DNA from 4 places in the Exiguobacterium sp. s128 genome. Region 4 is predicted to be linked to each of the others. Evidence: riboswitches for the same ligand, from Rfam matches in the RefSeq annotation. Region 4 holds a riboswitch; each other region holds the start of a gene.

Region 1 (6,050 bases), on a different contig from region 4:
TGAAAAAGGACGTGGAGAGATGTAGAGGGTTTTTATGAGGCATTCATGAATCGATCGGAAAACTTAGATTATTTTGCCCAATCCGGTTTACTGAATCCTTTGAATGACTTTTCAATGACGGCATTAAAGTCATCCGATTTGACGACAGCCGTCAATTCTTTCGCCAGTTGTTTATCTGCATTGGACGTTTTGATGGCGACCAGGTTACGATACTGCTCATCCATTTTTTCGAGTGCCAACGCATCGAGTAAATCAAATTTCGCTGCTAACGCGAAGTTGCCCGGAACGGCAGAAATATCAACACTCTCAATGGCACGCGGTAATTGGGCAGCCTCGAGTGGCTTGATGACAAGTTTCTTTGGATTCTTGACGATATCTTTTTCAGAGACCGTCAATGGATCCACATCGGCTTTCAGTTCAATCCAACCTTGTTCAGCGAGCAGGTTCAGTGCCCGGGCCTGGTTCGTCGGATCGTTTGGTGTTGCGACTTCTGCGCCTGTCTTGACGTCATCAAGCGACTTATAGGATTTACTGTATAAGCCCATCGGTGCCGTCGGAACAGTGATCAGCCCTTTAAGATCGAGGTTCTTTTCCTTCGCGAACGTCTTCAGATAGATCGAGTGTTGGAACAAGTTCGCGTCGATGTCGCCGCTGCCGAGCGCGATGTTCGGCTGGATATAATCGCTGAATTCAACGATTTCGACTTTATAGCCTTTCTTTTCAAGACCAGGCTGAATCGCTTCTTTGACCATGTCACTGTAAGGACCGCTCGTCGCACCAATCTTGATGGATTTGGTTTCTTCTTTCGCACTGCTGTCACCGCAACCGGCAAGAATCCCGGCTCCCAGTAATCCTGTTGCTAAAAAGGCATATCGTTTTTTCATATTCATTATCTCCTTTAAATTTCTCTATTTTAGTTACCGTTTGTCGGCACGACGGGCCAGTTGATTGCCGAGTCCTTGAATGCTTTGGACGATGACGACGAGCACGATGATCGTCACAATCATGACGACGTTATCGTACCGGTAATAACCGAAGCGGATGGCGAGGTCACCGACACCACCGCCGCCGACGATGCCAGCCATGGCAGAAAAGCCGATCAAGCTGATCGTCGTCAACGTCACTGCTTGGATGATCCCGGGAAGGGCTTCCGGTAACAGGGCGCTGATGATGATACGAAACGGTGTTGCGCCACACGCCTCAGCAGCTTCGATTAAGCCCGGTGGAATCTCACGGAGTGAGGTCTCGACGAGTCGGGCGAGGAACGGAATGGCAGCAACACTTAAGCTGACAGAAGCGGCCGTCGGTCCGATCGTATTATTGAGTAACAGTTGCGTCAGCGGAATCAAGGCGACGAGTAAGATAATGAACGGTAACGAACGTACGATATTGACGAAAAAGTCTATGATGCTTCGAACGAAGATGTTTTGGAAAAACAGTCCCCGATCGGTGATGAACAGAAAAATTCCCAGTGGAATCCCGATGATGAGGGCGAAACCAAGTGAAATTCCGACCATCAGGGCCGTTTCGCCTAACGCTTTGAGTAAGTCGGGTAACATCGTTTGGATCCGATCAAGCCACATCTTGAATCACCTCAAGTGTGTGGAGTTGTTCTTCAAGCCAAGTGAGCGCCCGGTTGACATGAAGCGTCGGACCGGTCAGGCTGACGATCAAGACCCCGAAGGCGACGTTCTGGATATAATCGACCTTGCCGTGAAGGATGCTGACCGAGATATCAAACTGTTTGATCGCTTCCGATAACGTACTTTCACCGGTCTTCTCACCTGTGAATTGCAGGCGGATGATTTTACCGGGTGTCGTTCGGAGTATCCGTTCCGGCAACTCGATTTGAAGCGCCGTATCGACGTAATGTTTCGTGACGGCATGTGTCGGTTGGCTAAATATGTCGTAGGTCTTTGCAACTTCGACGACTTCACCGTGCGCCATGACGGCAACACGATGGCAAATCTGTTTAACGACTTCGATTTCATGTGTGATCAAAATGATCGTCAAGCCAAGTCGTTCATTCAAATCCTTGAGAAGGTCGAGGATTTGTAAGGTCGTGACAGGATCCAGTGCCGAGGTCGCTTCGTCACATAACAGGACACTCGGATTGTTGGCAAGCGCTCGGGCAATCCCGACACGTTGCTTTTGACCACCACTGAGTTGGCTCGGAAAATTCGTTTCGAATCCTTCCAGTCCGACAAGAGCGACGAGTTCCTTGATCCGGTTTGGAAACTCACTACCTTTGACGCCAGCTGCTTTTAAGGCGAACCCAATGTTGTCGGAAACATTCCGCGATTGAATCAATTGGAAATGTTGAAAGATCATCCCGATCTTTAGGCGCAACTCCCTTAGGCTGCCTTTTGAGAGGTCGGATAGTTTGATTCCCGATACTTTGACCGTTCCTTGTGTCGGTGTTTCGAGTCCGTTGATTAAACGGAGTAACGTACTTTTTCCGGCACCGGATTCACCGATGATGCCAAAGATTTCTCCTTGCTGAATCGTTAAGTTGACGTCACGCAGGGCGAAAATCGGTGTCCGGTCCCGTACGAACCGTTTGGTGATGCCTTTGAATTCAATCATCTGTTGTTTCCTCCCTATACAAAAAAATCGCCTTTTTCCAGTTAAGAGCAACCAGAAAAAAGCGACGAAGTGTAAGATTTCGTAACTTATCTCTCAGAATGAAACATTCTGTAGGATGTGGCACCGTTCCTTAAAGGTGGTTGCCGGACGTCGTTGGGCCTAATCCCTCGGTCGCTCTCGATAAGTAGTTATGCTGTTGGGATTTACTTTAACGGAAATCATTCCCATCTGTCAAACGTTTTTTCAGAATTATTCCGCAACGGCTTGCTGAAACAGATTGAGCTGACCAATCCGTTCGGCGGCTTCGACCAATCGTTCGGCGTCGGCAATCAAGCTGATACGGACGTAGCCTTCGCCATATTCACCGAAGAAATGTCCCGGTGTGACGGCGACATGTGCCTCGTCCAGCAAGTGGTCGGTAAAGCTTTGTGACGTAAAGCCGGACGGGACCGGCAACCAGACGAAGAACGAACCACCAGGAATCGGTCCGTCCCATCCGATGTTTTGTAATTTACCGAACAAGGCATCGCGACGGGCTTCATACAGTGTACTCAGCTCACGGACGCACGTCTGATCACTGGAGAGGGCGACGGTCGCTGCGTGCTGGATGGGTGTGAAGGCACTGACGTATAAGTGTTCCTGGTACGTTTCGATACTTGAGATGACGGATGGATTCCCGATCGCAAAGGCGATGCGGAAGCCGGACATGTTGAAGCGTTTGGATAACGAAAAGAGTTCGATTCCGACGTCTTTCGCTCCTTCGGTCTGGAGGAAACTTCGGGTCGGACCATCAAAACTAATGCCGCCGTATGCCAAGTCATGGACGACACAAATGTCGTTCGCGTCAGCGAAGGCGACCGTCTGTTCAAAGGCTTCCGCCGTCGCCGTCGCACCGGTCGGATTGCTCGGGTAGTTGAGGAACAACATCCGCGCCCGTTCGACATCCGTCGTATCGAGTAACGTGTAGTCAGGTAAAAAAGCATTTTCCGCAAGGAGCGGTAATGTGATCGGATAAGCACCTGCTAATGCCGCGCCGGACAGGTAGTCGGGGTAACCGGGATCGGGAACAATGACACCTTCACCCGGATTGACAATCGTTTGCGGCAAGGCGACGATGCCGGCTTTACTGCCGAGCACAATGGCGACCTCAGAAGCAGGATCGATCGTCACACCGAACTCGGATTGATAAAAATCGGCTACGGCCTGCTTCAGGAAATCATGGCCACGAAATGGGGGATACTGTAGGTTGGTCGAGTCGTCAATCGCCTCCTTCAAGGCATCCAAAATATGTACAGGTGTCGTTTGGTCCGGGGTTCCTTGACCAAGTGTGATGACATCGTGGCCGGCTGCTTTGACGGCACCAATCCGCTGAGCGAGTTCAGCAAAGACCGGAGTGGGCAGCCGATCAATCGCGATCGATGGGGCGAAATGTTTCATCTGTTTTCCTCCTTGTTAGGTATTGTCGTCAAGGATAGCGAATTTTCAGTCAAAAGAAAAGGGTTTTTTCAAAAAGAAAAACACAGGACTTTTAAAAGGGGATGTTCCCTCAAAAGTCCTGCGGTGAAAATTATTTTGAGAATACGCCGGATAAGGTGGAAAATGAAAGCTTCGATGTATCGGTCAGCACAAGATCCGCTGCGCTTAAAATATCTGCGTCACCAATGGCGATTGCGCGCATTCCAGCGCTCTTGATAGCCTCAACACCAGCAGAGGCATCCTCAATTCCGAGGCAATCTGTTGGAGCGACGCCGATAGCTGTTGCTGCCTTTAAAAATACCTCTGGATGAGGTTTAGACTTTTCGACTGTCTCTGCATCGACGATATGATCGAAATAGTGATCGACCTCAAGTCGTTCTGAGACAAACTGTGCATTTTTAGAAGCGGAAGCCATTGCGATTTTGATCTTGTTTTGACGCAAATCCTTCAGTAAATCGATGATTCCGGGAAGAACATCCTGTGGCGTCAAATGTTGAATGGACTCAACATAATAACGGTTTTTCTTTTCGGCCAGAGCCAATTTTTCAGCTTCAGAATACCGGTTATTTGCTTGTCCGAGTGAAAGGATACGCTCAAGCGAGTCCATGCGGTTAACGCCTTTAAGTGTCTCGTTGAATTGACGGTCGAACGGGATAGAGAGTTCCTGTCCGAGTTGTTGCCAAGCCAGAAAATGATGTTCGGCAGAGTCTGTGATGACGCCATCTAAATCAAAGATGACGGCCTGTGGATAAGGTGTAGACATAAAAGTTCCTCCTTACTTATCTCCACCGATTCGTAATCCTTGCATGAAATACCGGTTGAGTAAGATGTATAGAATGATGATTGGAATGATCGAGACGACGGACGCTGCCATGATGTAATTCCATTGGGTGGCGTTTTGACTTTGGAACGATTGAAGACCAAGCGTTAACGTATATTTTTCTGGCGACGTGATGTAAAGCAAGGGCTTCATGAATTCGTTCCAGAAACCAAGGAAAATGAAGATAGCCTGAGTAGCAACGGCAGGACGCGCCATCGGAAAGACGATTTTCCAGAACGTCTGGAAACGATTTAATCCATCGACTTGAGCGGCTTCCTCGATTTCCTTCGGGAAGTTGATGAAAAATTGTCGCATCATAAAGATATATGCGAAGTTGATGGCACCTGGCAAGATAAGGGCAGAATAAGAATCAAGTAACCCAAGTGATTTCATGATGAGGTAATTCGGAATCAGCAGAATCTGTCCGGGAACCATCATGACGGCAAGAATGAGTAAAAACCAGTAATTTCGACCGGCAAAACGAAGACGTGCCAGTGAGTAACCAGCCATTGTGTTAAAGATGACGTTCAAGATGGTTCCGGTCGTTGCGACGATGAACGTGTTCATGACCCATTTCGGAAAGAGTGGATCACGGGTAAAGATATAAGCAAAATTATCGAGGGTCGGCTTTTCGGGAAGTAGATTCAATCCGCCGGATACGATTTCTGCATAAGGTTTAAACGCAGCAAGAACTGCCCACAAAAAGGGATACAGCGTCACGAGTCCGTAAAGGATAAGGACGCAATACAGTAAAACACGGGGCCATTTTTTCGGTTTCATATTCGGACCTCCTTAGTAATGAGACTCTTCTTTATTTAACCGTCGGGCAATCATCGAGACGGTGAAAATGACAATCGTCAACAAGATGGCAAGAGCTGATGCATATCCCATCGTTCCGAGCGTCTTGAACGCATACTGGTAAATCAATAAGGAGAACGTCAGTGTCGCGTTATTCGGACCGCCCGATCCGCCGGAGATGATATAGGCTTGGTCAAATAGTTGGAAACAGCCGATCAATCCCATTAAAATCACGTAGTTTGTAATCGGAGCAAGGTTTGGAACTGTGATTTTCGTCAGTTTTTGCCAAGCGTTTGCTCCGTCTAAATCGGCTGCTTCGTACAGTGATTTCGGAATGTCTTGAAGCCCTGCTAAATAAATCGTCATGTAG
Region 2 (6,050 bases), on a different contig from region 4:
GTTTTTCGCAGTTGAAAAGTTGGATTTCACTGATCGTCTTACGTGAGATGAAACTCGCGAGTCCTTATAAATGGTCGGATGAATTATTACGTTCTTCGTTACATTGTGCGAAGTTATGCGAATTGTTTGCGAGCGAAACGAAGACATTGAAAGCAGAAAGTGCTTACATGATCGGACTACTTTCGCACATCGATGCCTTGCTGTCAGTCGATATCGATGAAATCATCGATCAATTACCGATTGAACTGACCTTAAAAACGGTCTTGCAAGGAGACGATCATCCGTTTCGGGACTGTCTCTTACTGGCAATCAGCGCGGATCGTGGTGAATTCGAAAATTTTGAGTTGCTCAGCAACCGGTTTGGGATCTCGAAGCAACGTGCTTATGAGTTACTGAAGGAAAGTCAGGTTTGGTTGGCTCAAAAGGAACAACATCTGCAAGATGAAACAGATTTGATTGTCTAAACGGCAAAAAAAGGTTGAGCACTCCAAACAGAGGCTCAACCTTTTTGCTATAGACGAAACATTAAATACGAGGTCCAGCCGATTTGATAGCATCGGTCGCACTTTCGAATCGGTTGAAGTTTTCGGCGAACTTATGAGCAAGTGCCGTCGCTTGTTGCTCGTAAGCGGCTGTATCTGCCCACACTTTGACGGGATTCAGCAGATTAGTCGGCACACCAGGTACTTCGACTGGCATGTGCAGTCCGAAGATTGAATGTTCTTCTGTCGGGATGTCGACGAGTAGACCGTTGACCGCGGCGTTGACCATCGTCCGTGTATACGCAAGCTTCATCCGACTACCGGTACCATAAGCACCACCGGTCCAACCTGTGTTGACAAGATAAACCGTGACACCATGACGATCAATCAGTTCACCCAGCATCGTCGCATATTTTTCCGGAATCAATGGTAAGAACGGAGAACCGAAGCACGTCGAGAATGTCGCTTCTGGTTCAGTGACACCACGTTCTGTCCCGGCGAGTTTAGACGTGTAACCCGATAAGAAATGATACATCGCCTGTTCCTTCGTCAACTTGCTGATTGGTGGTAAGACACCATACGCATCAGCCGTCAAGAACACAATCGTTTTCGGATGGCCAGCGCGTGACGGGATGGCGATATTATCGATTGAAGTAATCGGATAGGCAGCACGTGTATTTTCCGTCAATGACGTATCATCATAGTCTGGCGTCCGTTGTGCATCAAGAACGACATTTTCAAGCACCGTACCAAATCGGATCGCATCAAAGATTTGTGGTTCCTTTTCGCGCGAGAGATTAACGGTTTTGGCATAACAGCCGCCTTCGATATTGAACACACCATCATGCGACCAACCGTGTTCATCGTCACCGATCAATTGACGATTGTCGTCTGCCGACAGGGTGGTCTTACCAGTCCCGGATAGTCCGAAGAACAGAGCGACGTCACCTTCGTATCCGACGTTTGCTGAACAGTGCATCGATAAGACATCTTGTTGCGGTAACAGATAATTCATGACTGAGAAAATCGATTTTTTGATTTCTCCTGCGTACTCGGTACCACCGATCAAGACGATCCGGTGTTCGAACGACATCGCGATGAACGTCTCTGAGTTCGTACCATCGACTGCTGGATCAGCTTTGAAGTGTGGTGCATAGACGACCGTAAAGGGTTCAAAGGCCGCAACCGTAGGATATTCCCGTAAGAACAGTTGTTTTGCGAACAGATTATGCCAAGCATATTCTGTCACGACGCGTACTGGAAGGGTGAAATGCGTATCGGCACCAGCAGCAGCCTCTGTGTAGTAGAGCTGATCTGTTTCATTCATATGACGAAGAACTTTTTGTAACAGTTGCTCGAATTTGTCCGACTCCATCGGTTGGTTAACATGGCCCCAATCGATGTGTGTCTCGCATGACTGATCGCGGACGATGAACTTGTCTTTTGGCGAACGACCTGTAAATTTCCCCGTTTCTACAGATAAAGCACCATTCTCTGCAAGAACTCCTTCTTTGTTTCGAATCGCATGTTCGACTAGTTCGGCAACGGATAGTTGTTTGAACACATGCTCCTTCATGAGTAGTTCTTCGATATTCAGGACCGTCATCGGCATCCTGACCCCACCTTTCCCCTACGTTGGTTTTGGCTCCATCATTAGTATGACACATTTATTATATATGACATACTAATGATAGGGCAATCATTTTCCTGCGCTGATTTCTATTTATCTGGAAACGCTTTCAGCATTAACAGTTTAACACCTCTTCCGAAAATTTTCGACAAAAAATTAAAACGTTGCTTGACAGAGTGGACACAAGTTTATATCATGTAATTCGTAACGGATACTCTTATTCTGAGCAGGTGGAGGGAACAAGGCCCGAAGAAACCCGGCAACCGTCTTATGTTAATTTCATCATTAATGTAGGAAAAGGTGCTCTCCTGAAGCGAAGTAAACACTTCGAACGATAAGAGGGTAAAGGAAGAACGCACAACCTTTCCCTGACCATTTTTGGACATGGAAAGGTTTTTTTCATTTTACCGTCCCACTCAACTAGGGGAAATGAGTACACCGTCAAATTCTTTTTTGGGAGGGTCAAACATGACAAACCTTAATCGCCGGCTATTTACGTCGGAGTCAGTAACTGAAGGTCACCCGGATAAAATCTGTGACCAGATTTCGGATTCAATCTTAGATGCGATTCTTGCGGCAGATCCTAATGCACGTGTTGCTGCAGAAACGTCTGTCACGACAGGACTTGTCCTTGTGGCAGGAGAAATTACGACAACGACTTACGTGGATATCCCGAAAGTCGTACGCGAAACGATTCGTGAAATCGGCTATACACGTGCGAAGTACGGATTCGATGCAGACACATGTGCTGTATTGACTTCAATCGATGAGCAATCGGCAGACATCGCTCTTGGTGTAGACCAAGCGCTTGAAGCACGCGAAGGAAACATGTCAGATGAAGAAATCGATGCGATCGGAGCAGGAGACCAAGGTCTGATGTTCGGTTACGCAACGAAAGAAACACCTGAACTGATGCCACTTCCGATCTCACTTGCACACCGTCTCGCTCGTCGTCTTGCAGAAGTTCGTAAGACAGGACAACTCGATTACCTCCGCCCGGATGGTAAAACGCAAGTCACGGTTGAATACAACGAGAACAATGAACCTGTTCGCGTCGATACAATCGTCATCTCAACACAACATGCGGAAGAAGTGACGCTTGAGCAAATCCAAGCAGATCTGAAAGAACATGTCATCGCTCCAGTCATTCCGACGGAGTACATCGATGAAGACACGAAATTCTTCATCAACCCAACTGGTCGTTTCGTCATTGGCGGACCACAAGGCGATGCAGGTTTGACAGGTCGTAAAATCATCGTTGATACGTATGGCGGTTACGCACGCCACGGTGGTGGTGCTTTCTCTGGTAAAGATCCAACGAAAGTCGACCGTTCAGCTGCCTATGCAGCACGTTATGTTGCGAAAAACTTGGTTGCATCTGGTCTTGCAGACAAAGCAGAAGTTCAGCTTGCTTACGCAATCGGTGTGGCGCATCCGGTGTCAATCGCGGTTGACACATTCGGAACAGGAAAACTTCCTGAAGCGCAACTCGTCGAATTAATCGCAGAAAACTTTGATCTCCGTCCTGCAGGGATCATCAAGATGCTTGATCTCCGTCGTCCGATTTACCGTCAGACAGCAGCTTATGGCCACTTCGGTCGTACAGACATCGAATTGCCATGGGAGCAGACAGATAAAGCTGCTACTCTTGAAGAACAGGCAAAACGTTTCGTCTAATCCTTTGTTCAGAAATAACCTTTCACAGGTTGTTTCTGAACTTTTTTTGTTTCTCCGGAACTTTGCAGGGAAACGACTGAAATTTCTAGAAAAGGGTAAAAGAACATGAGTCTGTAAAAGGAAAAGGGGGATTTCGGTATGGAGATACGCGAAGCAGTTCCTGCTGATGCAGCACGCATTCATGATATTGCGCTCACGTCTTGGATGGATACGTACGAGGAAATCTATTCTGAGCGCTCGAAAGCCCATTTCGTTCAGGAAGCCTACCCACAAGAAGAAGTAGTTCGGGCAATCCGGACAGCAGAAGAAGCGCGCGGAGAATATTTTAATGTAGGTCTGATCGATGGGGAGATTGTGGGATTCATTCATGCGATTGATGTCGACGGGACGTGGGAAATTGTCCGCCTGTATGTCCTGCCGAAATATCAACAGAATGGAATCGGGCGGAGACTGATTCGAGAGCTTGAGCTCCAAGGTGCTTCTCCAATTGAAGTGTACATCGAATCACGCAATTATAAAGCCCGTCACTTTTTGACTGCATACGGATTTAAGGAAATCAGCGAGACGACAGAGGAAGTCTTTGGACAAGTGGAACCTGTGACCCGACTGCAACGTATATATGAATAAAAACGAAATCCGACTTAAGGCGGTTTGGCTTGAGTCGGATTTGTTGCATACTAAACAGATATCAAATGAAGAGGTGAGTTTGTGGTAGAACAACCAACCGGAGTGATCGTTCTTGTGTATCCACTCCAATTACGTGCCCGACCAAGTGAAGCGTTGATTCGTGTCTTGGAACAAGAATATGAAGTACTCTTAGTCGACGCACCACGTCGTGTATCGTTTGAAGAACACCAACAGTTATTAAAAGAAGCGTTACGGGAAGCGGGTAAACGGAAGCTTCCGATTCATATCATTGCCTGCAGCATGGGGGCACTCGTCGTCAACCGACTGTTGCAGGAATACGAATTACCGATTGCCAGTCTTTCTTTCATTTCACCCTTGTTTGATTGGCACAATTCGAAGCAACTTGGTGGCGTCAAGCAAGTGTTTGCGAGTGCATTTGATCGTTTTCGCCCGGATGCCCCACTCGGGACGTTACCGTTCGGACAAAACAATGAAGACGCTGTCCGTTTGGGTGAGTTGACCTATGCCCAATATCGTGAAATCGAAGAAGAAATCGTATTACATGATGAGGAACGAAAAAAATTACCTCGTGTTCATTTGGCTTGTTTTTATGCGCCGGACGATCAGTTTGCGGATGTCAAGTTGACGCTCGAAGTGTGCCGGAAAATGGGGGGCGACCAGATTTATCTGCAACGCCTGCATGGTTTCCCGCATTTTAGTTTTGAACGATTAAACACACGGTTTGCTGAAAAACTTTTATTGTTCCTCAAACTGGTTGAGGATTAAGGAAAAGTCATCTAAAAAGGAGGACGCCGTCATTTGCGACAGCATCCTCTTTTTTCAGTCGATCGTTTGTTTTTTAAGTTTTTTTTCAATGGCGACGATAAAGGGTGGATTATTTTGTTGGTTCAAGAACCGATACTGCAAGACCGCATAATCTTGCTGCGGCAGCAGGGCAACATGTTCCAAAACGGCGTCGCGTTCTTTACGTCCTTCAAGGTGTCCATGATAAATCACGAGGACAATCAACCCACCGGGCACGAGGACGGGAAGTAACGCCCGAAGCGCTTCTAACGTTTCTTCTCCCGTCGTCGTGACCGACTTATCGCTCCCTGGTAAATAACCGAGATTAAAGACCCCAGCACGAATCGGACGCTGTTCGTCAAATAAACGAGCACCGACATGAATATGGCTTTCGTGATACAAGTCGACCCATTCGGAGACATGTGCCGCCTGCAGACGGCGTTTCGTTTCTTCAATGGCTTGTTCCTGAACATCAAAAGCGATGACACGTCCGCTTGGTCCGACTCGTTCAGCAAGGAAATGGGTATCGTGACCGTTTCCGGCAGTCATATCCACGACGCAGTCTCCTTCGTGGATGACGGATTCCAGTAATTCTTTTGCGTAAGGTAACACACGTGCAAGTGACATGGCATAAACTCCTCTTCCTGATAGCTATTCTGTTTTTTCTAAGTACCCGCAAATCCGATCATTTAGTCAATTGTATCATTTTTCCGATTGTTCGTTTAAAACGAAGTTTCTTGACAGAGTGCGATACAATTTCGTAAAGTGGCAAGGTTGGAAACTATATTGGAGGATACTTACCATGCCGAAATTACCTCGAGCGGTCTGGA
Region 3 (6,050 bases), on a different contig from region 4:
CGTCCAATAGATCGTCAATCCTCCCATGACATACACTAACAAGGAAGCGACATTCCCACCGTCAATTCGGGCATAGACCCAGAGGGAGAGGACTGTGAACAGCAAGACGGCGTAACGCCAACCGATTTGCCATCGTGTCATAAAGACTCCACGTCTTGTTGAATCGGTACGGCGACTTCTTTTTTCACTTGTTCCAGGATACGCTCGGCTGTCTGCCCGTGATACCGGGCATCCGCTGTTAAGATCAGACGGTGTGAAAGGACGGGAGTCAATAATTCTTTGACATCATCCGGTAAGACGAATGATCGTCCTTCCATGTACGCCCACGCTTGCGCTACTTTCATCAAGGCAATCGATGAACGAGGACTTGCTCCAAGATACAGAGATCCGTGAGTTCGTGTCGCTTGTACGAGATGGACGATATATTTTTTAACGGGCTGGGAGACATGGACGTCCTTGACGGCTTCTTTCATCCGTAACAATTCATCCCGCGTGATGACAGACTGCAGTGTATCGATTGGTTCATCCCGTTCAAAGCGTGTCAGCAATTTCATCTCTTGTTGGAAGTCGGGATATCCCATCTTGACCTTGATCAAAAAGCGATCGAGTTGCGCTTCCGGAAGTGGATACGTGCCTTCGTGTTCAATCGGATTTTGGGTCGCCATGACAAAAAAGGGATTCGGTAACGTGTGAATTTCTCCATCTACCGTTACATTGGCTTCCGCCATCCCTTCGAGTAAGGCCGATTGCGTTTTCGGTGACGTCCGGTTGATTTCATCCGCCAGGACAATGTTTCCCATCAAAGGACCCGGTCGGTATTCGAACTGGCTCGTCTTTTGGTTATACATGGAAACTCCCGTCAAATCAGACGGCAGCAGGTCGGGTGTGAACTGAACACGTTTAAATGTCAAACCAATTGAACGGCTAAATGCACGGACGAGCATCGTTTTCCCGACACCTGGTACGTCTTCGAGCAAGACGTGCCCTCCGGCAAGTAACGCTGCTAAAGATTGTGTAATCACACCTTCTTTACCGATGATTACTTTTTCTACGTTGTCGATGATCGCTTGAATCTCCTTTGTATAGGTTCGCATTGTCTGGCCCCTTGCTATTTAGTAGTTGAATTTTCTGACTTCTTATATCATCTCATATCCATGTCTGCTTTTAAAGGCATAGGGGTAGCTGAATACGCACAAAAGGGGGGTCGCTGTTCGCGACTCCCCCTTCCTGCTTTCAGGAACGATCACATATCGTAAACCGTTCTTGCGCCGTGCAATTTGCACGTAAAACACGAATCACTTCGTGTCGATTGTCATGTTGCATCCGTCAAGTCCGGTGATCCTCTTCTTTTCGAAGCGACATGCGATCGTTCCCTATACATTGATAATCATTCATGTGCATCACCATCCTTTCATATACTGAATATTACCGATTCTATTCTAAGTTAAACCTGTTTTTTTGATTATTTTTTTCGGAACTGGTGATACGTGTTGCAAACATCCGGCAATGACGTAAGTTAACACGCGATTCGACATCAATTAACACGAATCCCTGTTTGTTTTAAATCGTGTTTAATCCAAGCGTTTGTTCGATCGTTTCCACGGATGGTTGTTCGATGACCCCAAGTTCTGTGATGATTGCCGTGATCAATTCGTGTGGTGTCACGTCAAAAGCAGGATTGAAGACCGGTACACCTGCAGGCGCCGTCACTTGTCCGGCAAACTGCGTCACTTCCGTCGTTGCCCGCTCTTCGATTTCTATTTCGTCTCCCGACAAGCTCGTAAAATCAAAGGTCGACAGCGGTGCGGCGACATAAAACGGAATCCCGAAAGCACGGGCCAGTAACGCCAGTTGGAACGTGCCGATTTTGTTCGCCGTATCGCCGTTTCGCGTAATACGGTCAGCACCGACGATGATGGCAGTGATGTTCTTTTCTTTGATCGTATGGGCGACCATGTTGTCGGTAATTAATGTCACGTCAATCCCTGCTCGTTGCAGTTCCCATGTCGTCAAACGTGCCCCTTGCAGTAACGGACGGGTTTCCGACGCATAAACGGCGAGCGGAATCCCCTGTTCTTTCGCTAGATAAAACGGAGCAAGTGCCGTCCCGTAAGCCGCTGTCGCAATCGATCCGGCATTACAAATCGTCAGAATCCGGTCACCGGACTGGAACAATTCTAGCGCATGAATACCGATTTGCCGGGAGGTCTTGGCATCCGCCTCATAAAGCGCCAGTGCTTTTTGTTCCAGACGTTTCGGCAGTTCCGCAAGCGTCGTTGCCGAAACAATGAGTTGATTCAGTTCGTCAAGGACGTTTCGCAAATTGACGGCGGTCGGCCGGGTGGACAGTAATTGTGCCGACACCGTCAACAGTTCCTGTTTCACCTCGTCAAGCGGTCCTGTCGTCCGACGGAACGCTTCTTGGACCAGGATAAAACCACCAAATAAACTGATTGCCGGTGCCCCACGGACACGAAGTTGTTTAATGGCGTCAATCGCTTGCGCCAAGTCCTGGATCACTTCATACCGTTCTTCTTGCGGCAGACGGGTTTGGTCCAAAATCGTCACCGTCCCATTTTCATAGATGATGCTCTGAACGAATTGACTCATCGGCTGAGTTCCTCCGTTACGTCAAAGTTCCGCAGATCCGTAAACGTCTTGCATTCCGTCCGGCGTTTGATCAACGCAGCACCGAGGCGTAACGCATGGCGTTTCCGTTCGAGACGAACGGTCGGATCGGCAATCTGTTCCAAGTCCGCGACCAGTGCCAGTCCAATCGTCCGGCGGATCAATTCACATCCGGCAAATCCAAGCGCATCCTGTAAAATCGTACTGAGAACATCCTCGACGAGACCGTCCGCTGAACGGAACGGTTCCACCGCTTCCCGCTCCCACAACGCCTTGAACGTCGACGCAAACGTCAGCCAAAACGTATCGATGTCCTTGATCCGTTCCTCGCGCAACTGGTCATAGTTCGGATAAGCGGCAAAAAACAGATGCGCGATGAACTGACCAACATCAAACCCAAACGGTCCGTAAAACGCGAACTCGGGATCGATGACTTTCGTTTCATCGGCTGAAGCAAAAATACTTCCGGTATGTAAGTCGCCATGCAGCAAGGCATCACCTTTCGTGATGAAAAGTGCTTCGAGCTTCGCGACTTCCCGTTTCAGCTCCGCGTCGTTCCAGACCCGGTCGACTTCCGCTTCCAGTCCTGCTTCAATCGCATTCGTTTCCGCGTCATAAAACGGATCCGTGAAGATCAGTTTCTCCGTGATGTCGCACAGATCCGGATTGTAGTACTGACGGGCGATCTGTTTTTTCGCGACCGGGCCGAGGGCAAAATCCGACGTATAAAAGAGCGTCCGTGCCAAATACGAACCGATGTGTTCCGCGAGCAACGGATACTTCTCTCCCTCAAGCAATCCAGCCCGGACGATTGTCAGATGAGACAAGTCTTCCATCACCGTAAAGGCTTCTTCTTTGCTGGCATGATAAACACGCGGGACGAACGGAATCGCGACTTTCGCGAATTCTTTTAACGCTGACTGTTCGATCCATGCCCGCTCGAGCGACAGCGGCCAGCTTTCACCGACGACCTTCGCATACGGTAACGCTTGTTTTAAAATCAGGTGCTGGTCCCCCGCATGAATCCGAAAGACCAGGTTTAAATTGCCGTCCCCGATTTCTTCTGCCGTCACCGGTTCATTGCCGATCAGACCGAGTGTCCGAACCCGTTCGATGGCGTCCTGTACTGTAAATGCTTGATATCCCATTATGATTTCCCCCTTGATGATCACACGAAAAAACGCCCCTTTTCGTCAAAGAAAAGAGGCGCAGTAGAATACTCCGTCCTCTTATCTCTCAGACGAATGTCTGTTGGATGTAGCACCGTGCCGGATGGTCGGTTGCTGCGGCGTCTTCGGGCCAATTCCCTCTGCCAACTCACGATAAGAGTCATATGTAGTTGTCGTGTGATTTGATGTTGATTTGAATACTACGTGCGTTGCTGGTAGTCTGTCAATTCCAATTTTTAGTGAAACGGATTCAAAAACGGAATCGTCTATAGAAGAAGTATTTTCAAAAAAATAAATTTTCAAAAAATAGTTTGACAAGTCCGTCATCTCATGTAAAAATTGCAATTATATTTCACAATTTCATCCAATTCTTATCAAGAGCAGACGGAGGGACGAGCCCTACGATGTCGCAGCAACCGACCATTTGGCACGGTGCTAATTCTTGCAGCTAACACGCTGACAGATAAGAGTCCACGCGCAATTCTTCATGGTCTCTTGTCATTGACGAGGGACCATTTTTGTATTTTTTAACAAGGGAGAGACGACGATCATGGCGTACATTACCGCAACGTACCAACTCGGCGTGACCGATCAGTTACCAAAACGGGCAGAGCAAATCGCCCTCGGTCTGACGGTCGGCTCATGGACCGATTTGAATCATTTGGAACAACAACAGCTTGAATCCTTTAAAGGACAAGTCGTCCATACGGAAGAACACGACGGAAAAGGGTATGTCACAATCCGTTATCCGGAACACAACGTCTCACGAGACTTTTCGGCGATTTTGACGACCGTCTTCGGCAAGCTGTCGCTCGACGGTCAAATCAAACTGACGGATCTTCAGCTTCCCGCTACGTTCACACCGGATTTTCCCGGTGCTAAATTCGGCATCGAGGGCGTCCGTCAATTGATCCAAGTCCATGACCGCCCTCTGTTGATGAGCATATTTAAAGGCGTCATCGGACGGGACCTCGTTTTTTTACGGGAACAACTTGAAGCCCAGCTTGCCGGTGGGATTGATCTCGTCAAAGATGATGAAATCTTATACGACAATCCGTTGACACCGGCACTCGACCGGGCACGGATTGGACGAGAAGTTCTCCATGCACATTATGAACAGACCGGTAAACGGGCTCTTTATGCGATTACGTTGAGCGGTCCGGTCTTCCGCTTGAAAGAGCAGGCAAAACGTTTGATTGAAGCAGGTGCGACGGCCTTCCTGCTCAACACGTTTACATACGGACTCGATGTCCTGCGCGAGTTAGCTGCTGATCCGGACATTTCCGTTCCAATCTTTAATCACCCGGCCTTAAGCGGTGCCTTGATCGCAAGTCCTGATTACGGGATTTCCGCTCCCGTGTTACTCGGGACGTTACCGCGACTCGCTGGTGCCGACTTGACACTGTTCCCGTCGCCGTACGGGAACGTCGCCCTCGCCAAAGACTTGGCCCGCGGGATTGCGGTCGAAGCGACCCGAATCGGTAATACAAAAACGATTCTCCCGGTCCCGTCCGCCGGAATCCATCCCGGTCTCGTCGCCCAACTCGTTCATGATTTCGGCATCGATTCCGTCATCAATGCCGGAGGCGGCGTTCACGGTCATCCGCAAGGTGCCGCTGCCGGTGTCCTTGCATTCCGTCAGGCGCTCGACGCCGCACTGACCGGAGAATCGTTGACAAGTGCCGCAACGCGGCAGGAAGAATTACGGGTCGCCCTTGACGCTTGGGGGATCACGAAATGACGATCCGGATTTTATGTGACTTCGACGGCACGGTGACGGAACACGACAACATCATCGCGTTGATGAAAGAATTTGCTCCACCGGCAGCTTTTGAGCCGTTGAAAAAAGGTGTGCTCGACCGGTCCCTTTCGATCCAGTCCGGCGTCGGACAGATGTTTCGGCTGCTTCCGTCAGACCGGAAACAAGACTATGTTGATTTTTTGGAACAGCGGGCTGTCATTCGTCCCGGCTTTAAGACCTTACTCGCCTTTGCCAAATCGAACAGGATCGACTTTGCGATCGTCAGCGGCGGAATCGACTTTTTTGTCCAACCCATTCTTAAAGGATTACTGACAGATGAAGCGATTTATTGCAACGGCAGTGACTTTAGCGAAGAGACGATTCGGATTGAATGGCCACACGCTTGCGATGCGGCATGCAACAATCAATGCGGGTGTTGTAAAACGTCGATTGCCCGAAAGCTCAAGCAGGACGGTGACACGATCATCGCCATCGGTGACTCCGTGACGGAT
Region 4 (6,050 bases):
CGGTAATTTTTTGATTCGTTTTGCGCCAAGTGTAGCCGCAATTTCTTCCATCTCGGTCTCAACGTTGGCTGTGACGACTTTCCGGCGCGCCATGTCCATGACGGGACGCGTCAAGATGTGACGGACCCGTTCTTCGTAGTTTTTGTCATCGCCTTTGATGACGTCGACGTACAAAAACGTATCGACGATGATATCTTTATGTTTGCCGATTACTCGCATGATATCCCCATCGCTGATATAGCCGACAACTTCCTGCTGGTCGTTGACGACCGGGACCCCACTGATTCCAGACGTGATAAAACGTTCAACAACCGTCCGGATTGTATCTTGTTCGTTGACGGTAATGACCGTCTCTTTCATCGATTGATAAGCTTTCATCGGAATTCTCCTTCGTAACATGCTGTAATGGATGAGTTCTTATTAATAAGTTGCACGATACAATTAAATGACATTTATGATTGTATAATACAACTATAACCCTGTCAAGAAGCCTGCCTTTGATTGACAGAGGACAGTGTGTGCGTAATGATGAGGGCAATGAATGCAAATAAGAGGTGACAACATGTCCAATCAATCCCTGGAAACGATCGAGCTCCAACTGGCGATTTTAATTCGTCGTTTGACGACAGCGACGGCCGATAACCGTAACTTGGATCGCGCTTCCTACTTACTCTTGCGCCAGTTGTCCGATTCCGGTCAGGTCGGTGTCAAGACACTGGCACGCGAATTACAACTCGATGTGTCGACCGTCAGCCGGCAAGCTGCTGCGCTCGATCAGAAAAAATTAGTCGAAAAAATAAAAGACCCGACAGACGGCCGGGCCTTCTTTTACAACATCACCCATTACGGTCAACAGGAGCTCGAAATTTACCGGACGGCCCGTCTGACGAGTATCGAACGGTTGCTGACAGACTGGCCGGATGAAGATGCCGAGTCATTTGGGCGATTGCTGAAGAAGTTCAACCAAGCATTACGGGAACGGTGAACTCCTTAGAATATGAAACAGAGGACGGATTTCCATCCGCCCTCTGTTTTTTATTGTCGCCTGTTAACCGATTGTCACCTTCTGTTGAATCCGTTCGATTTGCTCCGGCGTCGTCCGACAACAGCCGCCGATCAACCGGGCACCTGCGGCATACCATTCGGGGGCAACGTCTTCAAACGCGGTACAGACTGCTTCACCGGACCAGGTCTTGCTGACCGGATCATACTGTTCCCCAGAATTCGGATAGACGATGATCGGCACATCCGTCAGTTGTTTTAATGTCGTGATGAAGTCGGTCGCGATCGACGCCGGAAAACAGTTGGCGCCGATTGCCGCCAGTTGCGGATGCTCCCCTAAGGACTCGATACATTCACTTAACGGTGTTCCTTCACTGATGTGTGTTGCGTCACGCAGAGAAAAGGCAAGCCACGCCGATCGTTCCGGAAATTCTTCGAGCAGTCGAAACAGTACTTTTGCTTCCTGTAAGGACGGAATCGTCTCAAACGCCAACACGTCTGCCCCTGCTGCAATCAACGCTTCAAGCCGCGGACGGTGGAATGCTTCCAGTTGTGCATCGTCGACTCCGTAATGACCGACATACTCGGAACCGTCTGACAGATACGCACCGTAAGGACCGACCGATCCCGCAATCAGGGCGTGACTTGCCGCCTGTCCGGTTTCCGCACGCGCCTGTTGCGCCAGATAAACCGTTTGTTTCATCAGTTCAATCGCTTCGTCTTCTTTGATTCCCCGGCTGCTAAAACCGGCGACACTCGCTTGATAACTGGACGTGATGGCGCAATCTGCCCCAATTTTAAAATAATCCGTATGGACGCGGTGAATCTGCTCCGGTTCCTCAAGCAATACCCGAGCCGACCACAGCGGGTCCTCGAGATTGCTCCCGTGGCGCTCGAGTTCCGTCGCCAATGCGCCGTCCAATAAAAGATACGGCTTTTCCTTTAACAGTTGTTCAACTGGATTGTTGTTCTTTGACATCTTCTTCACTCCGTTTCCATGAGGTTTTCGTTAGATGATGCACGATGTAGCAGACGGCGATAAACGGCACCCCGAAATACAGAGCGACCCGTTGTGTCGGATCAAAGGCGATCCCGATCAGTGAAGCCAAACACATTAAAAATGACAGAATCGGGACAAATGGATACCAAGGTGTCCGGTAAACCAAATCGTTTACATCATGTCCCTCTTGCAGATAGCGCTTGCGAAACATGAACTGGGAAGCACTGATGCTCATCCAGACGACGACAACTGCCAGTCCGGAAATCGAAACGAGCGCAATGTAAACGGAACCCGGTGCATAGACACTGGACAATAAGGCGAGTAGACCTCCGAGCATACTGAAGAGAACGGCACGTGTCGGGACTCCGCTTGCATTTAATTTAGAAAAGAACGGCGTGATCATCCGTTGATCGGAAAGTGACCAAAGCATCCGTGAAGCGGCGTACAGACCCGAGTTCGCCGCTGACAAAATCGCCGTCAGGATGACGAAATTCATGATATCTGCAGCAAACGGCAGACCAATCCGTTCGAATACGGCAACGAATGGGCTTTCGAGCACTCCTTTTGAATCGTTGGGTAACAGAATCGCGAGAACGATAATCGTCCCGACAAAAAATAAGACAAGCCGGAAGACCGTTGTTCGAATGGCCAGCGGAACCGTCCGTTTCGGATCGACGGCCTCACCTGCTGCAATCCCGATCAACTCTGTTCCGGAATAGGCAAAGTTGACGGCGAGCATCGTCATCAGGATGGCGAATGCTCCGTTCGGGAATAATCCGCCATCCGTCAACGGGGCAAGAAGCGGCGCTTGCGATCCGTCCGCGAGTGGCAGAAATCCGACAATCGCTGCTGTCCCTAAGACGATGAATACTAAAATCGTTAATACTTTGACAGCCGAAAACCAAAATTCAACTTCTGCGAACAAACGAACCGTCAAGACATTGATGCCTAAAATCATGACGACGAACAAGGCACTGAACAGCCAGACCGGGACATCCGGAAACCACCGTTGCATCAATAAACCGGCTGCCGTAAATTCTGAACCGAGCGCCACCGTCCACGTCAGCCAGTAGAGCCAAGCGACGGTATAACCTGTTCCGGATCCAAGATACTTCGTCGCGTAGCTGTGAAAGGCACCCGTCTCCGGCATATGTACGGCCAGTTCTCCTAAGCAGAGCATGACTAGATACACGGCGAGTGCTCCGACCAAGTACGATAAAATCGTTCCGACCCGCCCTGCCTGCTCGAGCGTGTAACCTGTACTTAAAAATAATCCGGTCCCGATGACGCCGCCGAGTGACAACATGACGATATGCCGGGATTCCATTTTCCGGCGAAATGTTCCTTCTTTCATTACTCCTCCACACTCCTCTTTTTCTCATAAAATAAAAAAACGCACCCACATACATGGGTGCGTCGGTCGACAATAAAAAGAAGCTTATCGATCGGGTACGACACCCGCAGGAATTAGCACAGTATCTTTCGACCTGTTGCTGAGGCTTCAAAGGGCCAGTCCCTCCACCTCTCTGGATAAGAATGTAATTTTTCATAACAGTACCAACCCTGTTTTGAATTGTCAAAACAATTCAGAATTCATTACACAAAAAAACGCCTTACACCAAAATGGTATAAGACGTCCGTAGCTTATTTCTTCGCAAACAAATCAGCTGTCTTCAATGCCATCCGAACCGCTTTCCGGTTCAGTGTGCCTTGTTGATGCTTGATTTCTTTTGTCTGACTGTTCAACTTGCCTTGAAGCGATTTGATTTTCTTATCTTTTTCAGCCATTTTTGCTTTATCGCGTTTTTGAGCTGCGACGATTTTTTGTTCTTCTTCTGGGAAGTACGATTCAAAACGTGAAACGGCTTCTTCAATACTGATTCCTGTGATCGGTTTGACGACTGGAAGCAACTCTGCTTTTGCCATTTCACGATCAAACGGAACGTTCTCTGGGTAGTTCGTTTCTTTGTAGATGTGCTCTAAATCATTTGTGTTCAAGAATTCAACGAAATTATCAAAGTTACGCGCTTGGACACGTGTCGGGCTTTGGAAGTCAGCCGACTCAATTACATCTGACAAGCGTGTGCTGTCTGTGATGTCGTTTGCCCAGATGTGTGTCAATTGGTGATAATCCGTTAATTCGCGCATCCGTGCATCTTTTGGAATCAGGATACTTGGTGTTCCGGCAAGTGTTGCCGTGATGTTACCGTGAAGACGTGCTCCGAAGCTGAAGTCAGCTTCTTTCAAGAAGTCGATCCATGTCTGTGCGTTCAAGAAGAAGCGGACACGGTCGTTCATGTAAGTCGGATCCGACATTTTAACCGGATAGTTCGTTACAGATAAGTCAGCAATCGGATGTGTTCCTGTGTACGTCAAACGTAACTCTTTCATCCATTGTGGGATGAAGTAGTGGTTCGGGTACTCTTCCATTCCGCGTGTGATGAAGTTGAGGACGTTTTGTGGTGCAAGACGTGACGAGTTGACACCGATCATCGAATCTTTTGTGATGTTCGTCTCACGGATTTTTAAATCACGGCCAAAGGCATACATCGATGGGCAACCGATGACTTTGTGATCGATTCCTTCGCGGAAACCAAGACGCGTCAAGTATTTTGATGTGATTTCGCCGCGAAGTCCAAGCATGCTTGAGCGTTCAAGAACTGCGCTGACAAAAGCTTTCACATCTTCATCGAATGAGAAACCTTCTTTTAGATCCGGCTCAAATGGTGCGCGTAAACCAACGCCGATGACGACGACTGGAATCTTGAGTTTTTTAATTAATTTCGTATATTTACGCAGTGTCGGGACGAATTCTTTACGGAATGCGTCAGCGAGCGGAATGACATACAAATCAAAGTTCGCGTTGATCTCATCTGCACGCTCTTCTTCATAGTAGTAGTAATCCGGTGTAATCGTCGTACCTTCTGTCATCAATGTACGGAAGATGCTGTATTGATAAATCAAGTTCCCAACATTTCCTCCGATTGAATTGTGTTTCATGAGATACTCTGCGTCAAACTGTTCAAACGGTGTCATACCTGCGCGAATAATAATACGTGTCATGTAAAGTAAATCCCCTCTCACATCTGGTGTTCTTGTTTTATCATTAAATTAACGTCAAAAAATATATTAACGGTTTTTATCAATCTCATTAAGAATAGAGGAGTTTGATTCAAAAAGTCAATGTATAGCCGAGCAGATCCGTTTTCAAACAGACCTGAAAATGATCGATTTTCATGGTAATTTTTCCAATATAATAAACCCATTACTTGATTTTCAGGAGGTGCGTGTGGCTCGATAGACCTGTAAGTTGGCATAAATAGCTCGTAACAGCGGATACCTCGTTTGATCCGCCGTCATGAGCAGACTTCCGAAGAGATGATCGTCCTCGACATCCTGTCCCTTTTCCATGTCGCGTTGCAGGGAGGATTTCATCGTGTCGGTCATTTGAACGATCTGTTTTTCTTGAACCTGTTCGATCTCGTCACTGAAGACAGCACCTTGTTGCTCCATCGCCTGTTTTGCTTCAGCCGTCAATTGACGGATCAGCTCCATCCCCTGTTCCTGCTCTCGGATCGGACCAATCGCCGAACGGAAGAGCGACGTCACACCGGAAAACGTCGTGATGAAAAGATACTTGTTCCACATGTCACGGATGATGGTTTCCGAATACTTGATCGGCGATTTTGTCCCGGTCAGATGCCGTTCCAGTTCTGCCAAGCGTTGCGTCCGTTCCCCCGTTAATGGACCAAACAACAGATGATGGGAAGGACTGGTTTGAAGAATCCGTCCCTGTTCATCCAGTGTCGATTCAATAAAGCATAGTCCGCCGAGCACACGGTGTTCACCAAATGTTTCAGTTAACCGCTCCAGATGTGCCATTCCATTTAACAATGGCAGAATGTATGTATGTTCCACGACAAACGGTTCGATATCCTGTACGACTTGATTCAGGTGGTAGGCTTTCGTCGAAAGCAGAATCAGATCAAACGTCTCATCTGTTCCAGCTTCGATTACACGTGGCGACATCTCAAAATCACCGTGCGGA

The links. Region 4 has a riboswitch for S-adenosylmethionine ahead of KNQ13_RS09905 (amino acid permease). Riboswitches for the same ligand answer to the same signal wherever they lie in the genome.
Positions count from the first base shown of each region.
Region 1: linked by a shared signal. The riboswitch ahead of KNQ13_RS05775 (methionine ABC transporter ATP-binding protein) and the one ahead of KNQ13_RS09905 (amino acid permease) in region 4 are both predicted to bind S-adenosylmethionine.
Region 2: linked by a shared signal. The riboswitch ahead of metK (methionine adenosyltransferase) and the one ahead of KNQ13_RS09905 (amino acid permease) in region 4 are both predicted to bind S-adenosylmethionine.
Region 3: linked by a shared signal. The riboswitch ahead of mtnK (S-methyl-5-thioribose kinase) and the one ahead of KNQ13_RS09905 (amino acid permease) in region 4 are both predicted to bind S-adenosylmethionine.

Region 1 covers NZ_JACSMT010000009.1:61,728-67,777, forward strand. The annotation lists gene KNQ13_RS05765 (MetQ/NlpA family ABC transporter substrate-binding protein) at 69-884, opposite strand; gene KNQ13_RS05770 (methionine ABC transporter permease) at 918-1,583, opposite strand; gene KNQ13_RS05775 (methionine ABC transporter ATP-binding protein) at 1,573-2,586, opposite strand; SAM riboswitch class I at 2,670-2,773, opposite strand; gene KNQ13_RS05780 (aminotransferase class I/II-fold pyridoxal phosphate-dependent enzyme) at 2,836-4,023, opposite strand; gene pgmB (beta-phosphoglucomutase) at 4,154-4,825, opposite strand; gene KNQ13_RS05790 (carbohydrate ABC transporter permease) at 4,838-5,662, opposite strand; gene KNQ13_RS05795 (carbohydrate ABC transporter permease) at 5,675-6,050, opposite strand, start outside.
Region 2 covers NZ_JACSMT010000003.1:47,652-53,701, reverse strand. The annotation lists gene KNQ13_RS02135 (EAL and HDOD domain-containing protein) at 1-464, shown strand, start outside; gene pckA (phosphoenolpyruvate carboxykinase (ATP)) at 526-2,094, opposite strand; SAM riboswitch class I at 2,327-2,453, shown strand; gene metK (methionine adenosyltransferase) at 2,581-3,789, shown strand; gene KNQ13_RS02120 (GNAT family N-acetyltransferase) at 3,928-4,416, shown strand; gene KNQ13_RS02115 (alpha/beta fold hydrolase) at 4,498-5,202, shown strand; gene mnmM (tRNA 5-(aminomethyl)-2-thiouridylate-methyltransferase MnmM) at 5,257-5,847, opposite strand; gene KNQ13_RS02105 (MDR family MFS transporter) at 6,023-6,050, shown strand, end outside.
Region 3 covers NZ_JACSMT010000022.1:34,251-40,300, reverse strand. The annotation lists gene KNQ13_RS09845 (DUF58 domain-containing protein) at 1-141, opposite strand, end outside; gene KNQ13_RS09840 (AAA family ATPase) at 138-1,094, opposite strand; gene mtnA (S-methyl-5-thioribose-1-phosphate isomerase) at 1,561-2,610, opposite strand; gene mtnK (S-methyl-5-thioribose kinase) at 2,607-3,776, opposite strand; SAM riboswitch class I at 3,855-3,957, opposite strand; SAM riboswitch class I at 4,166-4,267, shown strand; gene KNQ13_RS09825 (2,3-diketo-5-methylthiopentyl-1-phosphate enolase) at 4,348-5,538, shown strand; gene KNQ13_RS09820 (2-hydroxy-3-keto-5-methylthiopentenyl-1-phosphate phosphatase) at 5,535-6,050, shown strand, end outside.
Region 4 covers NZ_JACSMT010000023.1:7,883-13,932, reverse strand. The annotation lists gene KNQ13_RS09920 (CBS domain-containing protein) at 1-378, opposite strand, end outside; gene KNQ13_RS09915 (MarR family winged helix-turn-helix transcriptional regulator) at 563-985, shown strand; gene mmuM (homocysteine S-methyltransferase) at 1,049-1,981, opposite strand; gene KNQ13_RS09905 (amino acid permease) at 1,956-3,356, opposite strand; SAM riboswitch class I at 3,438-3,539, opposite strand; gene KNQ13_RS09900 (polysaccharide pyruvyl transferase family protein) at 3,647-5,065, opposite strand; gene KNQ13_RS09895 (ketopantoate reductase family protein) at 5,279-6,050, opposite strand, start outside.